2 regions of the Neobacillus sp. Fa239 genome follow, and region 1 is predicted to be linked to the other one. Evidence: riboswitches for the same ligand, from Rfam matches in the RefSeq annotation. Region 1 holds a riboswitch; the other holds the start of a gene.
What was found. A riboswitch is a leader RNA that binds a small molecule or an ion and turns the genes downstream of it on or off. The one in region 1 is predicted to bind thiamine pyrophosphate.
Positions count from the first base shown of each region.

Region 2: it holds a riboswitch for thiamine pyrophosphate, as region 1 does, so the genes downstream of both, thiC (phosphomethylpyrimidine synthase ThiC) here and thiM (hydroxyethylthiazole kinase) in region 1, are expected to answer to the same signal.

Region 1 is NZ_AP041611.1:2,132,375-2,144,592, forward strand. It holds gene argH (argininosuccinate lyase) at 1-73, shown strand, start outside; gene ACZ5XR_RS10180 (YciI family protein) at 108-407, opposite strand; gene ACZ5XR_RS10185 (MFS transporter) at 424-1,650, opposite strand; TPP riboswitch at 1,890-1,999, shown strand; gene thiM (hydroxyethylthiazole kinase) at 2,128-2,934, shown strand; gene thiD (bifunctional hydroxymethylpyrimidine kinase/phosphomethylpyrimidine kinase) at 2,948-3,766, shown strand; gene thiE (thiamine phosphate synthase) at 3,757-4,419, shown strand; gene ACZ5XR_RS10205 (acetylornithine deacetylase) at 4,434-5,726, shown strand; gene tenA (thiaminase II) at 5,723-6,394, shown strand; gene ACZ5XR_RS10215 (ABC transporter ATP-binding protein) at 6,477-7,154, shown strand; gene ACZ5XR_RS10220 (ABC transporter permease) at 7,144-7,911, shown strand; gene ACZ5XR_RS10225 (ABC transporter substrate-binding protein) at 7,926-8,915, shown strand; gene ACZ5XR_RS10230 (putative protein N(5)-glutamine methyltransferase) at 8,966-9,784, opposite strand; gene ACZ5XR_RS10235 (MBL fold metallo-hydrolase) at 10,119-10,937, shown strand; gene ACZ5XR_RS10240 (glutaredoxin family protein) at 10,934-11,173, shown strand; gene ACZ5XR_RS10245 (metallophosphoesterase family protein) at 11,298-12,029, opposite strand; gene ACZ5XR_RS10250 (MATE family efflux transporter) at 12,182-12,218, shown strand, end outside.
Region 2 is NZ_AP041611.1:2,678,208-2,690,425, reverse strand. It holds gene ACZ5XR_RS12915 (UPF0158 family protein) at 1-232, opposite strand, end outside; gene ACZ5XR_RS12910 (YitT family protein) at 802-1,689, opposite strand; gene ACZ5XR_RS12905 (CBO0543 family protein) at 2,070-2,414, opposite strand; gene ACZ5XR_RS12900 (DUF3231 family protein) at 2,980-3,984, opposite strand; gene ACZ5XR_RS12895 (hypothetical protein) at 4,317-4,469, shown strand; gene ACZ5XR_RS12890 (hypothetical protein) at 5,130-5,378, opposite strand; TPP riboswitch at 5,932-6,045, shown strand; gene thiC (phosphomethylpyrimidine synthase ThiC) at 6,216-7,991, shown strand; gene ACZ5XR_RS12880 (NAD(P)-dependent oxidoreductase) at 8,267-8,905, opposite strand; gene ACZ5XR_RS12875 (P-loop domain-containing protein) at 9,161-10,807, opposite strand; gene ACZ5XR_RS12870 (RCC1 domain-containing protein) at 11,803-12,218, opposite strand, start outside.

The sequences.
Region 1 (12,218 bases):
CTATGAAAAAATAATGGAAGAATTGAAGTTTAAAAAGAAGCAATTGCTTGGATATGCATTTGAAGAGGCTTGAACGAAAAAAAGAAAAGCCGGAACTCCGACTTTTCCTAACGTCCCTGCAAAAGCGAGACACGATATGGATGTAATTCACTATTCATGACCCCATTGGAAACGGCGGGGTCATTTTTCATGATTTTTTGTGCGGAATCCCATGAATCTGCCGCAATCACACAGATTCCAAAGGCGGCGTCCAAACAAGGTCCTGCCATAATAAGCTGTTCTTTTTCTAAAAGATCTTTCAAATAATCAAAATGCTGGTCCATGATCTCAGATTCTTCTTGAGTCATGGTATCCATAAAATTTTCCCGGGTTGGTCTGATTAGATAAACAAACTCTTTCAACATCATTTCTCCTTTTAATAAATTAGGCCTTACTTTTTATTAGCAACGCTTTATCTTGCTTAATGGATTTTAGATACATGAGCAAGAAAACCAATGCGCTGATGCCCCTTAAAACGGAATTTAACTCCATTGATTTTTGGATGCCGGTTGCATCTAATAGCCAGATGCCAATTTGCGGCGAGATAAAGGCCACAAAGGATAAAAGGACATTATAGGTGGTAATGCAATAGGTTCTGGTCTCCTTTGGAGATTGCTCCAGGAGTAAATTGAAAAGGAGGAGCAATGTTCCGGATACAAAAAATCCTGAAAGCATTTGAATAATAGTTAAATAGATTAGATTTGTTGACAGGACTGTTAAAAATGGAGCTAGTGCCATTCCAAGTGCAACCCAAACCAACATTAAAGTGTTTGATTTTTGGTCGGCCCATTTTTTCCATAATGGGAAGGTGAAAATTTGGACTAACTGATTCCCGACTGAAAAGAGGCTGATCCACAAAATCGTGGCATGTGCATATTTTACATTATAAATATTAAAAATTCCCCAAGACATCTGCCATGTGAAATTAAAACATAGGGCCGCAATAAGGAACCATTTGTACCCATGATCTTTAAAGATGGTCCAATTCATCAAAGAATTTTTGTTTTGCAAATTCGACTTGGGTTGACTTTTTTCCCGGTGTTTCATTAAGAAATAAACTTCTCCTAAGCCAAAAAGGAAAGTGGCAAAAAATAACCACTGATAGGCCGAAACGTTATAGGTCTGTTTTTTCATGATTATTCCGATAATGAGGGTTGAAATCATGCCAACAACGGTTAACAATCGATTGCGGTCACTGAAAAATGTTCCACGCCGTTCTTCTTTAATCATGCCGCTAATCAGCGTTTGCCAGCCGATGTTTGATACGGTGCCGGGAATATTCATTAAGGCAATGATGATTAAAAAAGTCCACGCCTGGTATGAAGTAGAAAGGTAAACCACACCTATTAATAACAAAAACATCAATCGAGCCCATAAAACAGAAACGGCCACCGTTTTCTTCTGCTGCTCTAACCGGTTGAACATCATCGCAGTTGGAATCGTCATGATCAAAGCAACCAAAGGCGGAAGGGAACTGATCAGGCCTACCTGATAATTCGATGCATTCAAAATAGAAATCGCAAAAATCGGATAAAAATTCCCCGCAAGATTCACAGCAATAGTCGAAACCATCCCATGATAAATACTAATCTTCTCATTAAACGTTCGCATAAGCCTCCACCAAACCCACTATAAATATCTAAAAATATTATACAACCAAACCACAGCCAAAACTACAGCCATCTACAAAAGCTTTTTTTGGTGACAGGCACCACAAAAGGACAAACTTCCCCGTTTGTCCGTGCAGGATGGACACTTCCCCTTTTATTGTAAATTAGGAGAATTATTGTGATTATTTATTTCTTTACTTAATTAGTTTATAGGGGTATGATGAAGCTAATTTGATATGTGTTATCTACTAGGGGTGCCTGCTTAGCGGGCTGAGAGAAAATGGCGACATTTTTAACCCTTCGGACCTGATCTGGATTATACCAGCGTAGGAAAGTAGCAAGCGAATTTTTGTGTTGCTCACGTGCCAGCCGGGTCCTGTTATGGATCTGGCTTTTTATTTGTAAAAATTGGCGGCCCGAACTTCCTAAAGGAAAAACAACCTTATCAATTTCAATATAAATTAGGAGGAAAACAAACATGGAAAAAACATCTATTATTGCTGCGTTACAAAAAGTGAGGGAGGTAAACCCGCTTGTACATAATATCACCAATGTGGTTGTGACAAATTTTACGGCAAATGGACTCTTGGCACTTGGCGCATCGCCCGTTATGGCCTATGCAGCCGAAGAGGTCGCGGATATGGCGAAAATTTCGAGTTCACTCGTTTTAAATATTGGGACATTGAATCCTCAGAATGTTGAGTCGATGATCATTGCTGGTAAATCTGCCAATGAACATAGTGTCCCTGTCATTTTTGACCCAGTTGGAGCAGGGGCTACTCCTTACCGGACGGAAACCGCACAAAAAATCATGAAAGAGCTGAACGTTTCAATCATACGAGGAAACGCAGCTGAGATTGCCAATGTGGCCGGTGAAAACTGGGAAATCAAGGGTGTTGATGCGGGGGCCGTTAAAGGAAATATCGTAGACTTGGCGAAAACGGCTGCTTCCAAAATGAATACGGTTGTCGTCATCACTGGCAAAGAGGATGTCGTAACGGATGGGATTACCACCTATGTTGTTGCCAATGGACATCCAATTCTAACAAAGGTGACAGGCACCGGCTGCTTATTAACCTCTGTGATCGGCGCATTTGCCGGTGTGGAAAAAGATTTACTAACGGCAGCTGTCGCAGCATTAACCTATTACGGAATTGCGGCTGAAAAAGCTGCGGCAAAAACGGTTGAACAAGGACCAGGCAGCTTCCAAATCGAGTTTTTAAACCAATTGGCACAGGTTTCAAACGAAGATATCGTACAATCAAGTTCTATTAGAAAACTCTAGGGAGGAAACCATCATGAAAAAAGCCTTAACGATTGCCGGATCCGACTCCGGAGGCGGCGCAGGAATCCAAGCAGACCTTAAGACCTTTCAAGAATTAGAAGTCTTTGGAATGTCAGCGTTGACCGCCATTACGGCCCAAAACACACTTGGAGTTCAGGCGGTTTACCCGATGACTGCGGAAGCTGTTGCCAAACAAATTCAATCGATCGGAGAAGATATCGGTGCGGATGCCATTAAAACCGGTATGCTCTTTAATGCGGAAATTATTGAAGCTGTTTCAGAAAAACTTCAGCAGTATCAATGGGAAAATGTCGTCGTTGACCCTGTCATGATCGCTAAAGGAGGCGCATCCTTACTGCAGCTGGAGGCCATTTCTGCTATGAAGCGCTATCTGCTGCCACTTTCAAAGGTCATTACTCCGAACATTCCTGAGGCAGAGGAATTAACGGGAATGACGATTCAAACGGACGATCAAAAGAAAGAGGCGGCAAGGCGACTTTGGGATTACGGCGTAAAAAATATCGTCATCAAAGGCGGTCATGATGAAGATCAGACTGAATCTACGGATCTATTATTTGATGGGACGGAATTTTATACCTTTAAGAGCAAACGAATCGACACAAAGAACACGCATGGAACCGGGTGTACTTTTTCGGCCGTCATCACAGCGGAGCTGGCAAAAGGGGCATCAGTCTATGAGGCCGTTTGCAAAGCAAAGGATTTTATCCAAGCGGCCATCGAACAACAAATCAATATTGGTCATGGCCATGGGCCGACCAATCATTGGGCCTATCGAAATACAAGAAAGGAGTCCGACACATCATGCTACTAACCACTGAACAAGCATTGCGGCAGGCTTTAAAAGTCTACTTTATTATGGGCAGCCCCAACTGTCTGAAGGATCCGAAAGAAGTATTAAAAGAGGCAATTGAAGGGGGCATTACTCTTTTTCAATTTCGTGAAAAAGGTGCCGATGCCTTAACGGGAACAGCCAAACTAGCCCTGGCTAAAGAACTTCAAAGGATTTGCAAGGATCACAATATCCCGTTCATTGTCAATGATGATATTGAGCTTGCGATGGCCCTTAATGCGGATGGTGTTCATATTGGCCAAGAGGACGAACCAGTGAAAACGGTCAGAGAAAGAATTGGTTGCGATAAAATCCTTGGCGTTTCCGTCCATACGCCAGAAGAAGCAACAGCTGCAATGGAAGAGGGCGCAGATTATTTTGGTATTGGACCCATTTTTCCAACGAAAACAAAAGAGGATGCAAAGGAATCTAGTGGCACTGACCTCATTGAAACATTACGGAAAAAAGGAATAGATTTTCCAATCGTTGGCATTGGAGGAATAACGATTGAAAACGCTGCTTTAGTCGTACAGGCGGGTGCAGATGGTGTTTCCATCATTACGGCAATCAGCCACGCTACATCACCCGCTGAAGCTGCCAAAGCATTAAAAGACAATGTTGGCAAATTCGCTTAAAGTGGGGTGAAGTAATGATTTCTGAGGACCTGTTTGAAAAAATATCAATCGAGGTAGAGGCTAGGAAATCGGAATTAATCCATCTTTTAACAAGACTGGTTGCTTTTCCGACCGTTAGTCCTCCTGCCCGAAATACGAATGAAGTACAGGATTTTATTCAAGGGTATTTGGAAGGATTGGGGTTTGAAACGGACAAATGGGATGTTTACCCTGGTGACCCTAATGTGGTCGGTAATTTACAGGGAGAAACACCAGGACAATACAACAGCTTGATCATTAATGGACATATCGATGTTGCCGAAGTCGGTGACGATCAAGAGTGGGACAATTCCCCATTTTCTGCAACCATTCAAGGTCCCTATATTTATGGCCGCGGTGTTGCCGATATGAAGGGCGGCATCGCCGCCTCACTCATTGCTATTAAACTCTTAAAAGAACTTGGCATCACGTTAAACGGCGATCTTCAGTTTCAATCCGTCATCGGAGAAGAAGCAGGGGAAGCGGGTACACTCGCTTGTACGGAAAGAGGATATACTGGAGATTTTGCGGTCGTTGTCGATACAAGTGACTTGCAGATCCAAGGGCAGGGTGGCGTCATAACCGGTTGGATTACGGTACAAAGCAAAGAAACATACCATGATGGTCTCCGCAGAAAAATGATTCATGCCGGCGGTGGTATGAATGGAGCGAGCGCCATCGAAAAAATGATGAAAATCGTCACAGGCCTTCAAGAACTTGAACGCCACTGGGCCGTGACGAAAACTTATGAGGGTTTTCCTCCCGGCTCAAATACCATTAATCCTGCTGTTATTGAAGGCGGCAGGCATGCAGCGTTTGTAGCAGATCGTTGTGCGCTGTGGGTAACCGTTCATTTCTATCCAAATGAAGATTATCAAGAGATTATTCAAGAAATTGAAAATCATATTGGTGCAGTCGCAGCGGCAGATCCATGGCTAAGGGAGAACCCTCCGCAATTTGTTTGGGGAGGCAAATCCATGATTGTCGACCGTGGGGAAATTTTTCCTTCGTTAGAAATTGACCCTGATCAGGCTGGAACTCAGGCATTGGTCCATTCGTATCAAAAAATGCTAAGGCAATCCGCCTCTGTCGGAATGTCCACAACTGTTACAGATGCAGGCTGGCTGGGGCGGGCAGGGATCCCAACGGTTATTTTTGGACCAGGTAAATTAGAGGATGCCCATGCGGTGAATGAAAAGGTTGAGATCGGTCAATTGCTCGATTTTACAAAAGTACTTGCCGCCTTTATCGCTGAATGGTGCAACACCAGAAAGGAAGCGCATCAATGAAGTTCTCTCAAACTCTTTTGGAAAAAGTTTCAGAAATATGGGAAAAAACCCACCAGCATCCATTTGTGACGGGATTGGGCAAAGGGGATTTACCCGTTGAATCGTTTATCCGTTATATGAAGCAGGACTATGTATTTCTAATTGATTATTCCAAGCTGTTTGCCTTCGGAGCCGTGAAGGCCAGAGATCTTGAGACGATGGGAAAATTCGCAGGCCTTTTAAATGAAACACTGCATGGCGAAATGGATTTGCACCGTCAATATGCGGAGCGGTTTGGCATTACCCTTCAGCAGCTGGAAGAAGAGGAGCCTGCTCCTATCAACTTAGCTTATACGCGTTACATGTTAAATGTTGCGCAGAATGGTTCATTGGAAGAACTAATCTCTGCCCTCCTTCCTTGCATGTGGAGCTATTGGGAGATTGGAAAAATGCTCGCCAAAACCTATCCAGGCTCAGGCGAACACCCGCTATATGGCGAGTGGATTACCATGTATTCATCCGATGAATTTGGAACATTGGCAGCTTGGTTAATTGATTTATTAAACGAATTGACCGAAGGGAAACCCGATCGGGACCTGGCGATCCTGGAGGAACATTTCCTGACAACCTCCCGCTTTGAGTACATGTTCTGGGATATGGTATACAAAGGGGGCGAGTGGCCTGTCTAACTCATCGATGTTATCTGTGAAAGACATATCATATGTATTCCCAAGTGAGAACGGTTCGAAATCAATTTTTCAAAAGGTTTCCTTGGAAGTAAAAGCAGGAGAATTTGTTTCCATCATCGGGGCAAGCGGATCGGGGAAGAGCACCCTTTTTAAGCTGATTACCGGATTGCTTGAGCAAGATGAGGGACAAATTTGGATTGAGGGGAAGGAGTCCAAGGACCGATTAGGTAAAGTAGGCTATATGCCGCAAAAGGATCTTCTTTTACCATGGAGAACCATCATGGAAAATATCCTCCTCCCTGTAGAGCTATCGAAAGAAAACAAGCTTGAGAAAATGGCAGAAGTGAGGGAATGGTTAGAACGGTTTGGTCTATCAGAATATGAAAAAGCCTATCCCCATGAATTGTCAGGTGGAATGAGGCAGCGCGCTGCTTTTTTACGTACGATCATGACGAATAAGGATCTTTTATTATTAGATGAGCCTTTTGGAGCTCTGGACTCCCTGACAAAACGGAACATGCACGGCTGGTTATTAGAATTATGGGGAATTTTACAAAAGACGGTTATGTTCATTACCCATGACCTGGAGGAAGCCATTTTGTTAAGCGACCGGATTTACCTTCTGCCGAAGACAAGCGGCGGGAAGATAAAGGAAGTCATAATCCATTTGCCACGACCAAGAAGTATGGAACAGATTTATCAATCAGATTTTATCGATTTGAGAAAAGAATTGGAGCTGCTGATTCGCCATGAAAGCTAGATGGAAAAAATGGATAGAAGAATATGGCATGTTTTTATTAGTGATTGTGGTGATCACCAGCAGCTGGCAATGGGTGGTAGCGCATGGGAAAATACCTGCTTTCATATTGCCGGCTCCCACTTCTATATGGAAATCGTTGGTAGATAACAGAGAGATATTGTTGGAAGAACATTTGCCTGCAACATTAAATGAAGTCTTGATCGGTTTTGGCCTGTCCATGATCGGCGGCACATTATTGGGTGTAAGCATGCATTTTTTCAAAAGGTTGGAGAAGATTCTTTATCCGTTTCTAGTTATCTCGCAAACGGTTCCGTTAATTGCCATTTCACCAATTTTTATTATGTGGTTCGGTTATTCGATATGGAGTAAAATTGCCGTTACCATCTTAACAGCTTTCTTTCCAATTGTGGTAAGCACCTATGACGGTTTGAAGGTCGGGGCGAATGAATACCGCGAATTGCTGCTGACAATGGGAGCCGGCAGATGGGAGATTTTTAAAAAAATCGAGATCCCTATGGCATTGCCCTCGATTTTTTCCGGCTTGAAGTTGTCCGCTGTGTACTGTGTAGTCGGTGCAACGATCGGGGAATGGCTCGGCGCCAGTGTTGGCTTGGGCTATTTCAGCCGGCGAATGTCAGGAAATATGCAGGCAGATGCCGTATTTGCCGCGATATTTCTCCTATCATTATTAGGAATTATCCTCTTTTTATTAATAGGATTTTTAGAAAAATTAGTATTGAAAAAAAGATTAAGATAAAGGAAGTCATTTCAATGAAAAAAAGTTTATTAATTATGTTAAGTCTGGTCGTTGTCCTGTTGAGCGCTTGCAGCACTGGGAATAGCAGTAATGCTTCTGACAAAAAACTTCAAAAAGTAAGCTTAATGCTGGATTGGTATCCAAACGCCGTCCATTCGTTTTTATACGTCGCACAAGAAAAAGGCTACTTCAAAGAAAACGGTCTCGATGTCGATATTAAGATGCCTGCCGATACGAACGATCCTCTTAAACTCGTGGCAGCCAACCAAGTCGATATGGCGATCAGCTATCAGCCGCAGGTTCTCATCGCCCGCGGCGAAAATATTCCCGTTCAATCCTTTGGAGCGATTGTCCGCCATCCGCTCAATACATTGATGGTTCCTGCAGCAGGGCCGATAAAATCACCAAAGGATTTAGCAGGAAAAACCGTAGGTTATCCATCGATTCCATTAGATGAAGCGATTATTCAAACGATGGTGAAAACTGATGGAGGTAACCCGCAAGGACCGAAAATGGTCGATGTTGGCTGGGACCTCATTCCCGCCATGGCAACGAAAAAGACCGATGCCCTAATCGGCGGTTATATAAACCATGAGAAATTATTGTTAGATAAAGAGGGGCACCCCATGAGAACATTCAATCCTGCAGATTTTGGAGTGCCAGATTATTATGAATTAGTTTTTACTGCCAGTGATAAGGAATTAAAAGAAAAGCCTGAGATGTTTAAAAAGTTTATGGCCGCGGTAAGGAAGGGGCAGCAATTTGTTCAGGAGCACCCAGCGGAAGGTCTTTCGATCTTAATGCAGCATGAAGACAAAACGTCTCCATTAGATAAAGGGGTGGAAACGAAAAGCTTACAGATTCTTCTGCCGTTAATGGATGGAAAAAATGTAACATTCGGTCATCAGGACTTGGCGGTCTGGTCCAATGTTGCAAAATGGTTATATGACAATAAGGTGGTAAAAAACCCGCTTAATGCTAAGCAGGCATTTGTGAATTTCTAAAAGCAGTATGATTTATCCTTCATAGAGTCTATGAAGGATTTTTTTTAGTTTCATAGGGAGGGCTTAGTGCCAATCACAACAGTGGCATCCAAATCTTCGTCGTTTACCACTATAGGCATTAGCCCGTTTTGAGCAAAAATCTCAACGGTCTGCCGTGCCTGCTTTTCACTTGTTTCGACTAGAAGATGACCGCCTGGTGCAAGCCAAAAGGGGGCAGCAGCGGCCACCTGTCGCTGGACGTCAAGCCCATCCGAGCCGCCATCAAGTGCTACTCGAGCCTCATGAATTCGGGCTTCCGCGGGTAAAAGTCCGATCACCTCGGTAGGTACGTAAGGGGCGTTTGCGACAAGGACATTGACGTTTCCTTTTAAACTCGCTGGCAAAGGCTCATAGAGGTTCCCTTCATACACATGTCCACCAACGGATGTGATGTTTCTCCGGGCGCACTTCACCGCTGCCGGGTCGATATCAACGGCGAATAACTTGATATCTTCCTGAACTTCAGCCAAGACAAAACCTAAAGCGCCCGTACCGCAGCACAAGTCAAGCACCACGTCTCCTGGCATCAGGAGGGTGGCGGCCTGAAGGGCTAAAAACTCAGATCGACGGCGGGGGACAAAGACACCCGGGTCCACCGCTATTCGTATGCCGCAGAACTCTTTCCAGCCTATGATGTGTTCCAGGGGCAAACCGGACATTCTCCTTTCCAGCATGGAGTCAAGCTCTTCCTGGCTTTTTGCCGAGGAAAGGAGCATTCGTGTTTCATCCTCGGCAAAAACACATCCCGCTTGCCGCAGCTTATTGGCAATCATTTTATAAAGAAAGGGATCCGCATGTCTAAAATTAATGGGTGTTTCTTTAAAGCTCATTAGTTTCCCTCATTTCCTTTGAGTCGGAATATTATTAATATTAACACAATAATTCCATTACGTAGCTTTAACAAATTGTAAAAATGAGGGGATTATTCTGGATGAATATAAATAATTTGTCCTTTTGTGCATGTGAGAGTGGGCAATTATTTAGAAAATATACTAAACTAATGCTATGCCTGTTGGTTTGTTGCAAAGTAGATACGGCATAGTTTATGAATGTAAGCGCAAACAATTTATTTCCGAAGATTTCTCGGGAAAGCGCAAAAACAGACATTTCCCGCATTACTTTGTCATAAAATGCAAATTAGTGTTGAATTGAAAGGAGAAAACAATGATTATTTATAAGACAAAAAATGTCACCGTTTTTCAAAGTGCGATGTTTCAATTAAATTCAACGGTTATCAGTACCCATGATATGGTTCTTGTCGTCGATCCTGGCTATTTCCCCCATGAAATCGATGAAATTCGTCTCCATGTGGATAATATCAAAGGGGAAAGGCCCGTCTATCTCTTTTTTACCCATTCAGATTATGACCACATTGTTGGCTACCCTAACTTCCCTGGTGCAAAAACAATTGCGAGCAGGGAGTTTGTAGAAAGTCCGCTTAGGGAAAAGCAAATCGAAGATCTGATCAAATATGATGATGATTTTTATATTTCCCGCCCATACCCGGTTGAATATCCTACTATTGACCACGCGATTGAAAAGGATGGTCAGCAATTAATGATAGGGGATACGCAGCTTTCATTTTATCATGCAATAGGTCACAATAATGACGGTTTATTCGTTGTTGTGGAGTCATTAAACCTGCTAATTGCCGGCGATTACCTTTCAGATATTGAATTTCCATTTGTGTATCATAGCTATCGGGAATACGATAAAACCTTGATGACCGTTCAGAGGCTGCTCAGTGAGAATCATCATTTAGTGGTCATAACCGGCCATGGCAGTGTAGCAGCAGAAGTGAGTGAAATCCAAAAACGTTTGAATGATTCAAAGGAATATTTGGCGCTTGTGAAAAATGAACAAAATGGGGAAGCATTTACTGGGTTTTTGCATGAAAAGAACTACCGTTTTCTAACCAATTTGAAAAAAAGACATCAGGATAATCTAGCAGTTTGGAAAGAGCAGAAGGGGAATGAATCATGAGCAAACAAGTAATCGTTTATACGACGAAGGATTGCATCGAGTGCACAATGGTCAAAAAAGTCCTTACAGAGGAAGGGATTCCATTTGAGACAAGAGATGTATCGATCAATCCTGAATATCAAAAGGAAGTGGAACAGTTTGGATTTATGGGAGTGCCTGTCACTGTCGTGGAAAAGCATGTAGTTAAGGGATTTACAAACGAATTAAAGGAACTGATCGAAATTGCCAAAAAATAAATGGCCAGCTAAAAAGAACTAGGTTGCACTAGTTCTTTTTAGTTTCATCAGAGGCAAAATCGAGTGTCCGCCACAGGAGGACACATTAGGCCGTTTTGTCCACGAACGGTGCCTGTCACCGATATCACCGCAATTGCTGATTCCCATGAAATACTTTAAGTATGTATTCGGCGTCTGGGACGTTTAGTTTTTGGTATCCGAGTAGAAATTCTTTGTTGTTGTATGGTATTTCTTTGAATTCGATATTGGTGGTGCCGGTGGGACTGATGGTTAAAATGGCGTAGGGGGCGGCCGGTTTGAATTGGCAGCCCAGTGCACCTGGATTTAGATAGAGCCGTTCTTTTGTTTTAAAATGGTGGATGACGTGATGGTGTCCAAAACATACGATGTCATAATTGCTGGTTTTATAGAATTCATCGAGCTTCGCTTCCGTCGGTTCTTTATCAACGGCTAAAAATTGATCATCCTTGATTAAATGGTAATGGACAAAATGAAGCCGCATTCCATTAAAGCTTTTTGTTAATGAGATAGGAAGGCCAGATAAAAAGGGGATAAATTTCCGGTCCAATTTTGCGGCAATCCATTTATGATGTTCTCGTTCCGCACCCCTGCTGTATGGTTCTTCTCCTCTGATCACATCCAAAATCGCTTCATCATGATTTCCCATCACGAATGAAATATCGTCTCTCTTAACGAGCAGCTCTAAAACTTCATTCGTTTCATACCCAATTCCCACCAAATCACCTAAACAAAAAATATGGTTGATTCCATTGTTCTGATCGATATCCTCCAAAACGGCTTTCAAAGCAGAGGAATTTCCATGAATATCTGTGATAATTGCAATCTTTTTCTCCATTACGGTACTCTCCATTTTCTGGGATATGCTTAGTTTAACAACTTAGAAAAATTAAATTCGTGATGATGACGAATGAAAATACTTCTATTCCTTCCAAGGAACAGGTAATATGGTAAAGGAACCACTGGTTATTTTTTTAAGGAGTCTATTTTATGAAGCAAACTTTTAGTTTAAAAGAAAAGACGAAGC
Region 2 (12,218 bases), 550 kb from region 1:
TAGGTAACTCAATATAATTTTCAAAGTTTTCAACCACATCTATGGCAATCATTCTATTTTCTTGTTCCCATTCAGGTAAATGATCAAATGGTTTTTCGTCTTCAGCAGCTCTCAAGTCATCAGATGTTACTATCACTATTTCACCCGTTCTAATATTTAGTAAAGACCGTGACTCTTCCAACTGTATTTCCATTTCATCAATTATATCTTTTAGTTTGACTTGAATATTCATTATTAGATCACCTCTTGTTATTTTTTTACTAATACACCCCTATTGTTTAAGTACAACATTTCACAATCTTGATTTTGAAATAAGAAAAATGGCGACTCTCATCTTGAAAAATTAAATTTTCATTTGCTAACCATTTCTGTTCTAAAAAGTTTAATTTTTTTTACTGTTTCTTGGCTTTTTTTTGAGCTTTTCATTTCTATTTTTGTTTGCCTTGAACATCCAAGTAATAATATCAACAAATCTCTCAATTACATATTCAAAAGCCGACATGGTATTTACCTCCGTGGAGGTTTTTTGGTTTTTTACTCAAACTTTATCAAAATACCCCAAAATGTAAATGATTCCATTTTATTTATTATTTTTAAACAGTTGAAGAACAGAAAAATAGGAATAGCCATAGCCATCCCGTCTTAAATATAAGCACCCGTTTGTTTAAGTACATCTTTTCACAATGTTGTGCCTTGAGTAACATTTTAGCGATATTACATATGTCAAAGACAAAAAAACACATTGTACGTTTGAAGCAGCAGCTATGTAATTTTTATATCCACTACCTATTCGATTATGGATTAATGAATGTCCTTTTTCTTAAACCGACCACCATAAACTGCAGAAACATCTGAAGTAATGGTAAATGCTTCAGGATCTATCTCCTTAATAATATCTTTTAGCTTTGTATCCTCTAGCCTTGTAAAAGCACATAGAATAACACGTTTATCTTCACCGCTGTAAGAACCTTCTCCATGGAGAAAAGTGACGCCACGCCCTAATCGTTCTGTAATGGCATCTGCTATCTCATCGGTGTTATCACTAATGATATATTTGCATTTCATATCACCTAATCCTTTTACCACAATATCAATGGTTTTAAACGCAATAAAATAGGTAAGCATTGAAAACAAAGCATTTTCTATAGAAAATACAAAGGCAGCCAATGAGAAGATAATCACATTCACAGCCATGATGATCTCCCCGACTGAAAATGGCACCCTTTTTTCAATTAAAATAGATAATGTTTCAGTACCATCTAAAACTCCTCCATTTCTGATTGCTAAACCTACCCCAATTCCACATATGACACCGCCAAAAACAACTGACAGAAGCTGATCATGTACCATTGGGTCTATATGATGCATGAATGAAGTAATCACAGAAAGAGCTATGATTCCATAGAGCATACTAAAAGCAAATGTTTTACCGATTTGCTTATAACCTAAGAAGAAGAAAGGTAAGTTTAAAATGACTAAAAATATACTAAGGTTAATTGAAGTTACGTGACTTAAAATCATAGATAAGCCCGTCACTCCACCGTCAATTATATTATTCGGAATTAAAACAGCTTCTAACCCGTAAGCCATAATACTGGCACCAATTGTAATAAAAAAAGACCTTTTGACAACATTTCTTACAGTTAATTTTTTATGTTTTATTTTCTTTTTTTCTTCACTTGTATTCATAAAGCTTTCCCCCTTATATTTATATATTTTAAAAATCACAGAGAATATGTGTTTTTTCAGGACATAGCTTGTTAGATAGTAAATAAAAATTCAATTAAACATGAGTAAAAAATTATTCATTTGTCTCGAAAACACAAAAGGAGCTTGTTACCAAATAGGCATAATAATCCCATGGTGACAGGCTCCTCCATATTAGTACGTAATTTTATTCTTTATAATTGTATCACATACCGGAGAATATTCTCTTTTGTATAATTAAAATATGTGTTCTGGTAGTTCAACTAACGCCCCCGTTACTTTAAGTACAGTCCTTCACAAACTAATAATTCGGTGAATTAGAATATTGTATTACCCATGATGAAGTATTACCCCTATTCACATTAATATAGCTTTTTATTTATTAATTCAATTAAAACTTTAACAAAACATGCCAACAAAATGTAAATCGGAAAAGAATAAAAATATTTCCACTTGTATAAAACATAAATTCCCATCCAATGAAATAGCGGTTCTACTACGAAAGATATTAAAGCGGAAATAAGAATATTGGCTAATACGAAGTTGAACCATTTATGCCCGTATTTTTGATAGACCAGCATAAAAATTACTGGTAAATAACTTAAATCAAATGGTACTAAAGGCGGGATAAATGCCCAATACAGGCGAATTGGATAAGCCCATGCCCCATGATTAGTTCCAATCATATCGAATATAAGTGAAAAAATCCCAAAAATTTAACCGTAGATTAAAATCAAAAGAGTTCGCTTTTTATCAACAATTTTTACCCATACAATCCACGTTCAAATTGTTCCTAACAATGTAAATGCCCAAATGTGAACTATTTGATTTTTAGTAAGTTGTTTAGCCATCATATAAACAACTGAATTAACAGCTAAAACAGAAATAACCAATAACACCATTATCTAATTTCACCCTATATAATAAGAACATTTTATTTATCTTACTTATTTTTTCCTATTAATAGTGAATAATTCCAATCTAATCATATTATAATTTTCTAATTAAACTAACCTACTTACTTTAGTGGAACAAGGAAAAGGGCTGCCGCAGCAACCCATTCTTGAACTCTTGCACCGGTTACTTTAAATGTAATTTTTCACAATCTCTCTCCATATTAATATGGAAAAGGCGATACCCCCTAAAAGCATCGTCAGCACCCATCCAAATATTTAATTTTGTGGTTATTCATCTATTAAGATGGGATGTTTAGGACCATCTATGGAACATGAAAGTTCTACTTCGCAGATTCCTGAGTTTTTCCACAAGAGGTCATTTATCTGCTAATTTTTTTCGGTCTGGATAGGTTGGAGGCTGTTCGAGCCATCTATTTTTAATCATTAATTCTGCTCCGTCCTTCATATAATTCCCCACTTTTTTCGTAATGTTCGCATATTTCACTTGTATATCGGTCCGGAGGCTTGCTGTTGCGGATAGGGCGTACAGCCCGAAACCAAAGGCGGCAAGCTGATCGATAAAGGTAAGCATCAGCTTATCAGAATAGGGCGCTTCCGTCGAATCCGTTACGAATACATCCCAAGCTTCCGGCACCACAACATCTGATTCCAAAAGGGAATTGGTCAAGTCCTCTATGATTTCCTTAGATAATTGGCTTCCCTCTTCAAAATGTTTTTTCACTTCTTTATCGTTCGCCACTTGGGTAAAAGCGGTGCAAATCATCATCCCAATTGTATTCACCTTGATATTGAAAAACAGATGGGATACCTCCATGACATTCAACGGGCGTTTTTCGCCGAAAATCGGCATTCCCCCTAAATAGTGGTTGGTCGTCACGAATTCATTACGTTCAGGGACGGGAATAATGGGCGGTCGGATATACTCCCCTCGCTCCATTAATAAATCTTCCACCTTTATGTACGATTGTTTTGCTTGATCCAGGTGTCCAATATGCAGGTTCTTTACATCCTTCCGAGAAGATAGTGCCAACAAAGATACATCTTTAGTCATGGCAGCTTTCGATGCTATTTGCAGATAATATAGGACAAGCCCGTCGGTCAGGAGTTTCGGTGCCTGTACATTCACATCATTTTCCGTGAAACCGACTGGTTCTTTCATTCTTTCCATTTTCATGATCGAGGAAATCTGCTGAACGAATTCTTCCATAAATAGGAGCTCTTCTTTAACCAATTGGCTGATTGTTGCATCCTCTATATGTGCGGATATGTGCCTGAATAAACCAATTTGCATGGTGGTTTCCATATAGGAAAACCATAATGTGCCTATTTCTGAAGAGGTTAGATTTACTTGTTGCTCCATCGTAACACCCTTTCAATTTCATTCTATTTATGATTCCCTAGAAAAGGATATCTATTCCAGTTTGGCTAATAAGGTTTATCTCTTCTTCTTGAACAAACCTGCCCGTTAGCCATCCATGAAGCACAGCTTCACCACAAAGGATGGAATTTTAAATCGTTCTTCCATGGTAGTTTAACAAGCCCCTTTTCATTTGCTCCACATTCAGATAGAAGTTTGAAATTAATCCGTTTTTAGTACTAAAGTGGTAAAATGCTTGAGATAATATCTCGCTTACATAATTAATCCTTAATTGGTAAAAATCTTTAATACCAACATAAAAAGGGGTAATATAAATGTTTTCATCTACCAGAAAGAAGCTCGATACAATTATAAAGATGGGTATTGGAGCTGGATTGCTTACAACTATTTTCACTGGCTCTCTTTTTATATTTGCTATTTCAATCATTCGTAAAATTAATAAGATAAACCAAAAGCTTGGGAATTAGTCCTTGCTTTTTTAGTTCGCCTTATTCTTCAAACACGCATTTAAACGTTTTGTTTTCTTCCACAAAACTGCAACCGTTAGTGGAACAAGAAAAGCGATTGCTCCTATTGAACAATCGCACGTTGAAGAAAACTCAAACATTCTACGGCGTTTTTATACGGTTTTTATACAGTGGTAAAACCAAATTCTCAAAATTGGCTTACAATCGTAATTAGTGAACTTTCCATTATCGAGTATCTCTTTTTCCCTACTCAGTAACAATGACTAGGATTATCTTCTAAATAAAAGACATCACTGCCATCCCATCGAGATTTATCCACCTTCAAATGCTTTCCATCCCACAATGACCACCGCAGCGATCATTGTCGTAAATCGATCTTTCACTCAAGCACCAGAAAGTTTAACAAGAAAAGCGTTCTATAAATGAAATAACCACTTAACTTCTAACTTTTTGAGGGGTACAAACAACATTAATATTTCTTTACCTCTTTTACAATAGTTCGTTCCACTAATAATTGATAAATATAAATAACGATTGCTGTTACAACTGACAATATGTAAAAATGTTTTGGTCGCATTTTCTTGAACTCGAATACTCCAACTTTAGCGGAAAATTTTGCGATAGGGAATGCAAGGAGATAATCTAGTACAGCATTTAATGTTATGTACTCACTGTATCTTTAACAATTGCTTTCAATTGTGCTGAAGGAACCATTGAACTCTCTTCGTTTGCTGCTGCTGAAATTCTTTTTAACCTTTTCAAGTTAATTAGCGGACCAGCGACACACATCAGAACTAGCACTCCCAATGTTACATTTATCCATGCTACCTTCCATCCCCAAGTAGTGATTACCAAGTACAATCCTGGTATTAAAACAAACAACACTGTAATGGGTAGAAATTCATCCAACTTTACTCCCTTTTTTGCTAAAGCTTGTAACTGTTTTGTCTCATTGCAACGAAGCATATTAATCCTGGTTTTCCACAGTATAGCCTACTGAAACAAACATGGCTATCGCTCCTAAAATATGTACCGCCAAAGCTACTTTGTACAACATTGTTGAATACCCCCATCGTTTTCTTTAGTGCGTAACGTAAACATTTTACTCAAGAGAATTACCTTTAAAGATAGAAAATGGATAATATAAATTTATTAAATTTAGAAAATTTTTGATTGCCCTTCGTTATTTATATCATCTTAGTATTGTGGTATTTAACGACATACCTATCCGCCCCATAAATCTGAACACTAGTACAAAAATAAAAGCTGCCGATTTGGCAACTTTGCTCTTCAATTACATACATACTGTCAATAACTGGATGTTTCTTCCTATGTTTTGTGTGTGAACTGTTTCCATTTTTAAGGAAATTTCTTAGGATTAAAAACCTATTTTAAATTTATCTCTTTCAAAATATTGGACACTATGTTATTATCAACCTTAAAGTTTCATAAATAGTTCCACAAGCTCTACTGGGGGGGTCCGATGGCTCGGACTGAGAAAAGAATGCGTAAAATTCTTTGACCCTTTGAACCTGATCTGGATTATACCAGCGTAGGGAAGTAGTTTCGAGGCGTCATCGTTTTATTGGGTACGCGCCACTACTTTTTGACGATTAATCAGGTTCTGTGCAAACAGAACCTTTTTTTATTGTCTTTTATTACTTGATTGACCCTAAAGGTTACTGGTAATGAACTATGCTGTAACTTCTAGATCGCAAAATTAATCTATTTTTAGGAGGAAGTTACATGCAAAAACAAGCACATGTAAACATTGAGTTGAAATCGCAATTTACCGGAAGTAAAAAAGTCTATGTCGAGGGCTCAAGACCAGATATTAAAGTCCCAATGAGAGAAATTGAGTTAAGCAGAACAGTTACTTCCTTTGGGGAGGAAGAAAATGCCCCTATTCGTGTTTACGATACGAGTGGACCATACACAGACTCGAATTACAATATAGATGTTAGAAAAGGGCTTCCTGCTTTACGCAAGAAATGGATTCTCGAACGTAATGATGTTGAGGTGTATGAAGGAAGAGAAATAAAACCTATAGATAATGGATACCTTGAAGGTGATGAGCGTGCCAATCTTGAATGGTTTCCTTCTAGTGACAAAACGACTCTTCGTGCAAAAGAAGGGCAAAATGTCACACAAATGCATTACGCTAAAAAAGGGATCATTACTCCTGAAATGGAGTTCATAGCAATTCGTGAAAATGTAGATCCAGCCTTTGTTCGTGACGAAGTTGCTCGTGGAAGAGCGATTATACCGTCCAATATTAATCATCCTGAGAGCGAACCCATGATTATCGGACGTAATTTTCATGTGAAAATCAATGCGAACATTGGTAATTCTGCTGTCACATCTTCCATTGAACAAGAAGTTGAAAAAATGACATGGGCGACTCGATGGGGTGCCGATAACATTATGGATCTATCAACAGGGAAAAATATTCATACGACTAGGGAATGGATTGTTAGAAACTCCCCTGTTCCAGTTGGAACAGTACCAATTTATCAAGCTCTTGAAAAAGTGAACGGAATTGCCGAGAATCTAACATGGGAAGTTTATCGTGATACATTAATTGAACAAGCGGAACAAGGCGTCGATTACTTTACTATTCACGCTGGTGTGTTATTACGGTATATCCCTTTAACAGCTAAAAGGACAACAGGGATTGTATCCCGTGGCGGTTCTATTATGGCTCAGTGGTGTTTAGCTCATCATCAAGAAAATTTCCTCTATACTCATTTTGAAGAAATTTGTGAAATTCTGAAACAATATGATATTTCCGTTTCGCTTGGCGATGGATTACGTCCAGGCAGCATTGCCGATGCCAATGATGAAGCACAATTTGCTGAGCTCGAAACCCTAGGCGAATTAACAAAAATTGCCTGGGAGCATGATGTTCAAGTGATGATAGAAGGTCCAGGTCATGTACCGATGCACATGATTAAAGAAAACGTGGATAAGCAAATGGAAATTTGTAAAGAAGCTCCTTTTTATACTTTAGGACCTTTAACTACAGATATTGCTCCAGGATATGACCATATTACATCTGCTATTGGCGCTGCAATGATCGGGTGGTTTGGAACAGCTATGCTTTGCTACGTAACACCAAAAGAACACCTAGGCTTACCAAATAAAGACGATGTCCGTGATGGTGTAATTGCCTATAAAATTGCCGCCCATGCTGCTGATTTGGCTAAAGGTCACCCAGGTGCTCAAATTAGAGATAATGCGTTATCAAAAGCACGCTTCGAATTCAGATGGGAAGACCAATTTAATCTATCATTGGATCCGGAACGGGCAAGGGAATACCATGATGAAACCCTTCCAGCAGAAGGGGCAAAAACAGCTCATTTTTGCTCCATGTGTGGTCCGAAATTTTGTTCGATGAGAATTTCTCATGACATTCGGGGGATGGCGAATGGAGAAACATTGAGTGATGAATTAGACATCGAGGAGGGCATGAAGAAAAAAGCAGAGGAATTTGTCCACGATGGATCAAACATTTATCGATAATTTCAGCCACAACGAGATAAAGAATTTAAAGGAAGAAGTAGAAATTCTCCAGCAAAAGATCCATCATTTGCAAGAGATCATCCAATACATCCAGTATCATTGTAAACATATATTCTTGGAAACCTCGGGTATGAGGGAATGCAAGAAGTGTGGTTTCGCTGAGAGTACCTATTATTGATTTAGCACCAAAGTTAGATGAATCTTGTTGAGTAAATATGATAGGCAGCCTGTCGAAACAGGCTGCCTATCTTATTAATGGGTACAAATCTGTAAAATTATTCCGCTTCCCCAACGACTGAAAAACGTTCATTTTTATGTTGTGGATTTTCGATTTCATCTAAAACAGCGATTGCGTAATCGGCATAGCTGATATAGCTTTCACTTTTCGAATTAAGGATTAATTGGTCTTTCCCCTTTTGGTAAGAACCTGTTCGTTTACCTTCTGGATTAAAGAACGCTGCTGGGCTAATATAAGTCCATTGAATTCCTTTTGTGTCTTGTAGCTCTTTAAGGTTTTTCATCATGTTTGAAGCAGTAGGAAAATAGGCTGCAGGGAAATCTGGAGTCTCTAGTAATCGCACAGTTTTTGCCTCATCTACAAATAAGCTTCCTGCTCCGCCAACAACGATTAATCTTGTCTGTGGAGCACCTTTAAGTGCTTCGATTAATACTTTGCCAGCTTCTACATGCTGATGTTCTTGTCCTCGTGCATTAAATGCATTTACTACTACATCAAAATATTTTATATCTTCTGAATTTAAATCAAAAATATTTTTTTCCAGAACAGCAACTTGTTCATTTTGAACCTTTGATGCATCTCTGACAATTGCAGTAACTTCATGACCTCTTTCTACAGCTTCTTTTAAAATAAGGCTTCCTGCCTTACCACTGGCACCAATAATACCGATTTTCATTTATAGTCCTCCTATATCATTCGTATAGATGTAACAATTGCTATTACATGTAACTATTTTAATTACAGGTAGGAACTTTGTCAATACACTAGAAGAATCCTTTTCTATTTTCTCTCTTTTTTTAGTTATACAATTTGTAATTAATGAGTAAAATGACAGGTGCACTTCTCGTATCCGAGAGTGCACCTAATTTCCAAACGCTTTCGAAATTCCTTCACCAATTCCATTTGATCCACCAGTAATAATGCAGCGTCATTATGACAGATTACTCCGTGCTTGTTCAGGGTGCTCAAATTGAATAAAGTTCAAGTGTTTCATTCGGTTTATGACAGATAATACTTCATTAATTCTAGGTAATTCAAGCCATCTTTCGAAACCAGGAAAAAAGGAAGAAAATACAACATCCACTCCTTCTCTCTCCATTTCTTCGAGAGCTTTTTTGATCTTTTCATGAAGAAAGATGTGGCGATCCTGATTACTTATAGCGATTTTTCGAATTAAAAAGGCAATAGCTGCAAGCTGGGCGTGTGATGTGATATTGTAAAGCCCTCTGATATCAATTTGTTCATCACCAATCATCATGTATCCCATGGTTGAAACCATCAGCTTTTCTGTACCACTGCCCTGTGGATAGCTCGAAAAGTGATCGGTTGTTATTTTTCTATCTATCTCCCATTTTGTAAGGGGGATACGTTCTTGTTGTTTGTCGTGTTCACATAAATTTTTTGCTTCCTGGGTTACGTTTTTTGGCACAAAATTGTCCATCAGGATGACTTGATCGGCAACGGATAAAAATTCACCGCTCCCTCCAATAACAAGAACGGAAGATACGCCAACAGCCTCATAAAGCTCCCTGACACGTTCCGTAAAAGGGGTAATGGGTTCATGCTTGATTAATGAACGCATTTTGATGTCTTGAATCATAAAATTGGTCGCACTTCTGTCTTCATCAATTAGAAGAAGCTTACACCCATAGTTGATTGCCTCCATAATATTTGCGGCTTGAGATGTGGAACCTGAGGCGTAGTCAGTTGAAAACTGTTCAGCCGAACGATTGGGTATCCATTTTATGAAAGGCGTAATATTGATATTTTTTATGGAACGGCCTTCTTCTGCAGATATTTCCATTGCACTTTGATCTGTAATCACAAATTCTCGTCCGTCTCCTATGATGTGATTGTAAATCCCCGCATTTAGTGCATCCAGCATTGTGCTTTTACCCGAATAACCACCGCCGGTGATGACCGTCACACCATGTTTTATTCCCATTCCTCGTACACCACAAATTTCAACTTCTACATCTTCCGGGGATGTAAAAGGCAAGGCATCCTTTAGTGGCCCGCTGTTGTCTTTATTTCTTGGCAAAATGGTGCCATTCGCAATAAACGCACAATAACCACTTGATTTCAGCCATTCGCGAATCATATTTTGTCTTTTTACCAATTCATAGGCAGCATTTAATCTGGTGAGATCAAACTTGGCAATTAACTCCTCCACTTTTTTGGGAAGCATTTTGCAGAGCATGCGCATAGCTTTATCATTATTCTTGAATGGAAGTTGAACTGTAATCATTAAGCAAAGATACCATTTTTTCGAGGTGACTTCGACAAAGGATGCATTACGTTGCAACACCACATTGGTTGGACGAAAACAATAAAAAGCACCATTTTCTTTATCAGAACGTGACCGGTTATAAATCAATTCATTTAATGCCTCAATATGATCAACCCATTCTCTTAATGCAAAATCTGAGAGAACAACTTGATTCATATTTTCATCTAAGCCGAGACGGTCAAACGGTATTTTTATGGTGATACATGGCTTATCTTGAGTGAGTTTATGTGTCCGTTCAAGTAAAAAGGCAACATCATTATTCCAATAGATTGGGTCTTCATAAATCATACTGTAAGATGATTGTCCGGATTGTAATGAGCGAAAATATTGAGCGAGTCTTTTAATAAAACATCATCCTTTCATATTTGAAATGCGGTGAATGACGGGTAACGATATCTCAAGAAGGGGGTCCCTTATCCTTTGGAACAAGGTATCGTCGAAATGGATGGACCCCTAATCTCCAGGTATGAGCCTGCCCAAACATCAAGCGGCACTGCTTGAAATTTTCTTCTAAGTAATTCCAGTTCAATACATATTCCCCCTAATTGAGTTCAGATCAATTTGTAAGACGTACGATTAAATCCTAACCAATTTCAAAATAAAACCACTATTGTTGCCTCTTTTTTTCCTAAAAAAATAACAGCCACTCCGTAAGTGGCTGTCATAGATCGGCAAAGAAAGCTTAAAAGTTCCTTCTGCCTAAATATAAAAAGCCCTGAGAGTGAAACCTACCCTCAGAGCCTAATGTTTTCGTAAAAAAATAACTAAAAAGCAGCAATATGAGGATAAGACGTATATTTTTTTGTTAACATTGTCCTCACCTCATTACGTTTTATTTTTACAGCAACACAATCATAACATGAATTTAACCATTTGAAAATAGGCGTATCGTTTCCCCTAATGAACCCATACCGCAATGGTTTTCATCTCACTTCCTTTTTAATAAGTATTCTTGTCCTTAGTTAAGTAACCAGCAAAAGTAAAATAAGCGGACATTTTTCGGTTAAATGCAAAATGGATCTCGTTTCGGGGTATATAAGAGAAGGTTTTCCGATTATGCATAGAAAAATGGCCCCATTTTCACGTTTTTCGAGTAAATAGACGGAATCACTCCGTCTATTTAAGCTATTTTTAATGATAATTTCTAATTAAGCGAAATTTTTCCGTTTATTTATCTGATCGGTTTCTAACCTAATCCTTATCTGATCGGTTTCTTAACCTGATCCGCCAACCGATAAGAGCGGACAATTCCATTTTCACGTCCAATTCCTTGCCCTTGGAAACTAGGAAGGGCTAGGTAGTTGGATACCGCGCCAGCTGCTTACATCGCATTGTCCATATTCATTATCACCCACTGCAATCATCGTGCCGTCAGATTTAAGTCCGATGGTATGAGTGCAACCCGCCGCAACTGCTACAATATTGCACCAGTCACTTACATCGCATTGACCATACTCATTCCATCCCACAGCCGCCACAGTACCGTCCGATTTAAGTCCGATCGTATGACTACTACCCACCGCTATCGCCACAATATCGCTCCAGCCGCTCACATCGCATTGTCCTACCTTATTTTGACCAACAGCAACCACAGTGCCGTCCGATTTAAGCCCAACAGTATGAAGATAACCCGCTGCAACCGCCACTATGCCGCGCCAGTCGCTTACATTGCTTTGGCGATACCTATTATTACCCACAG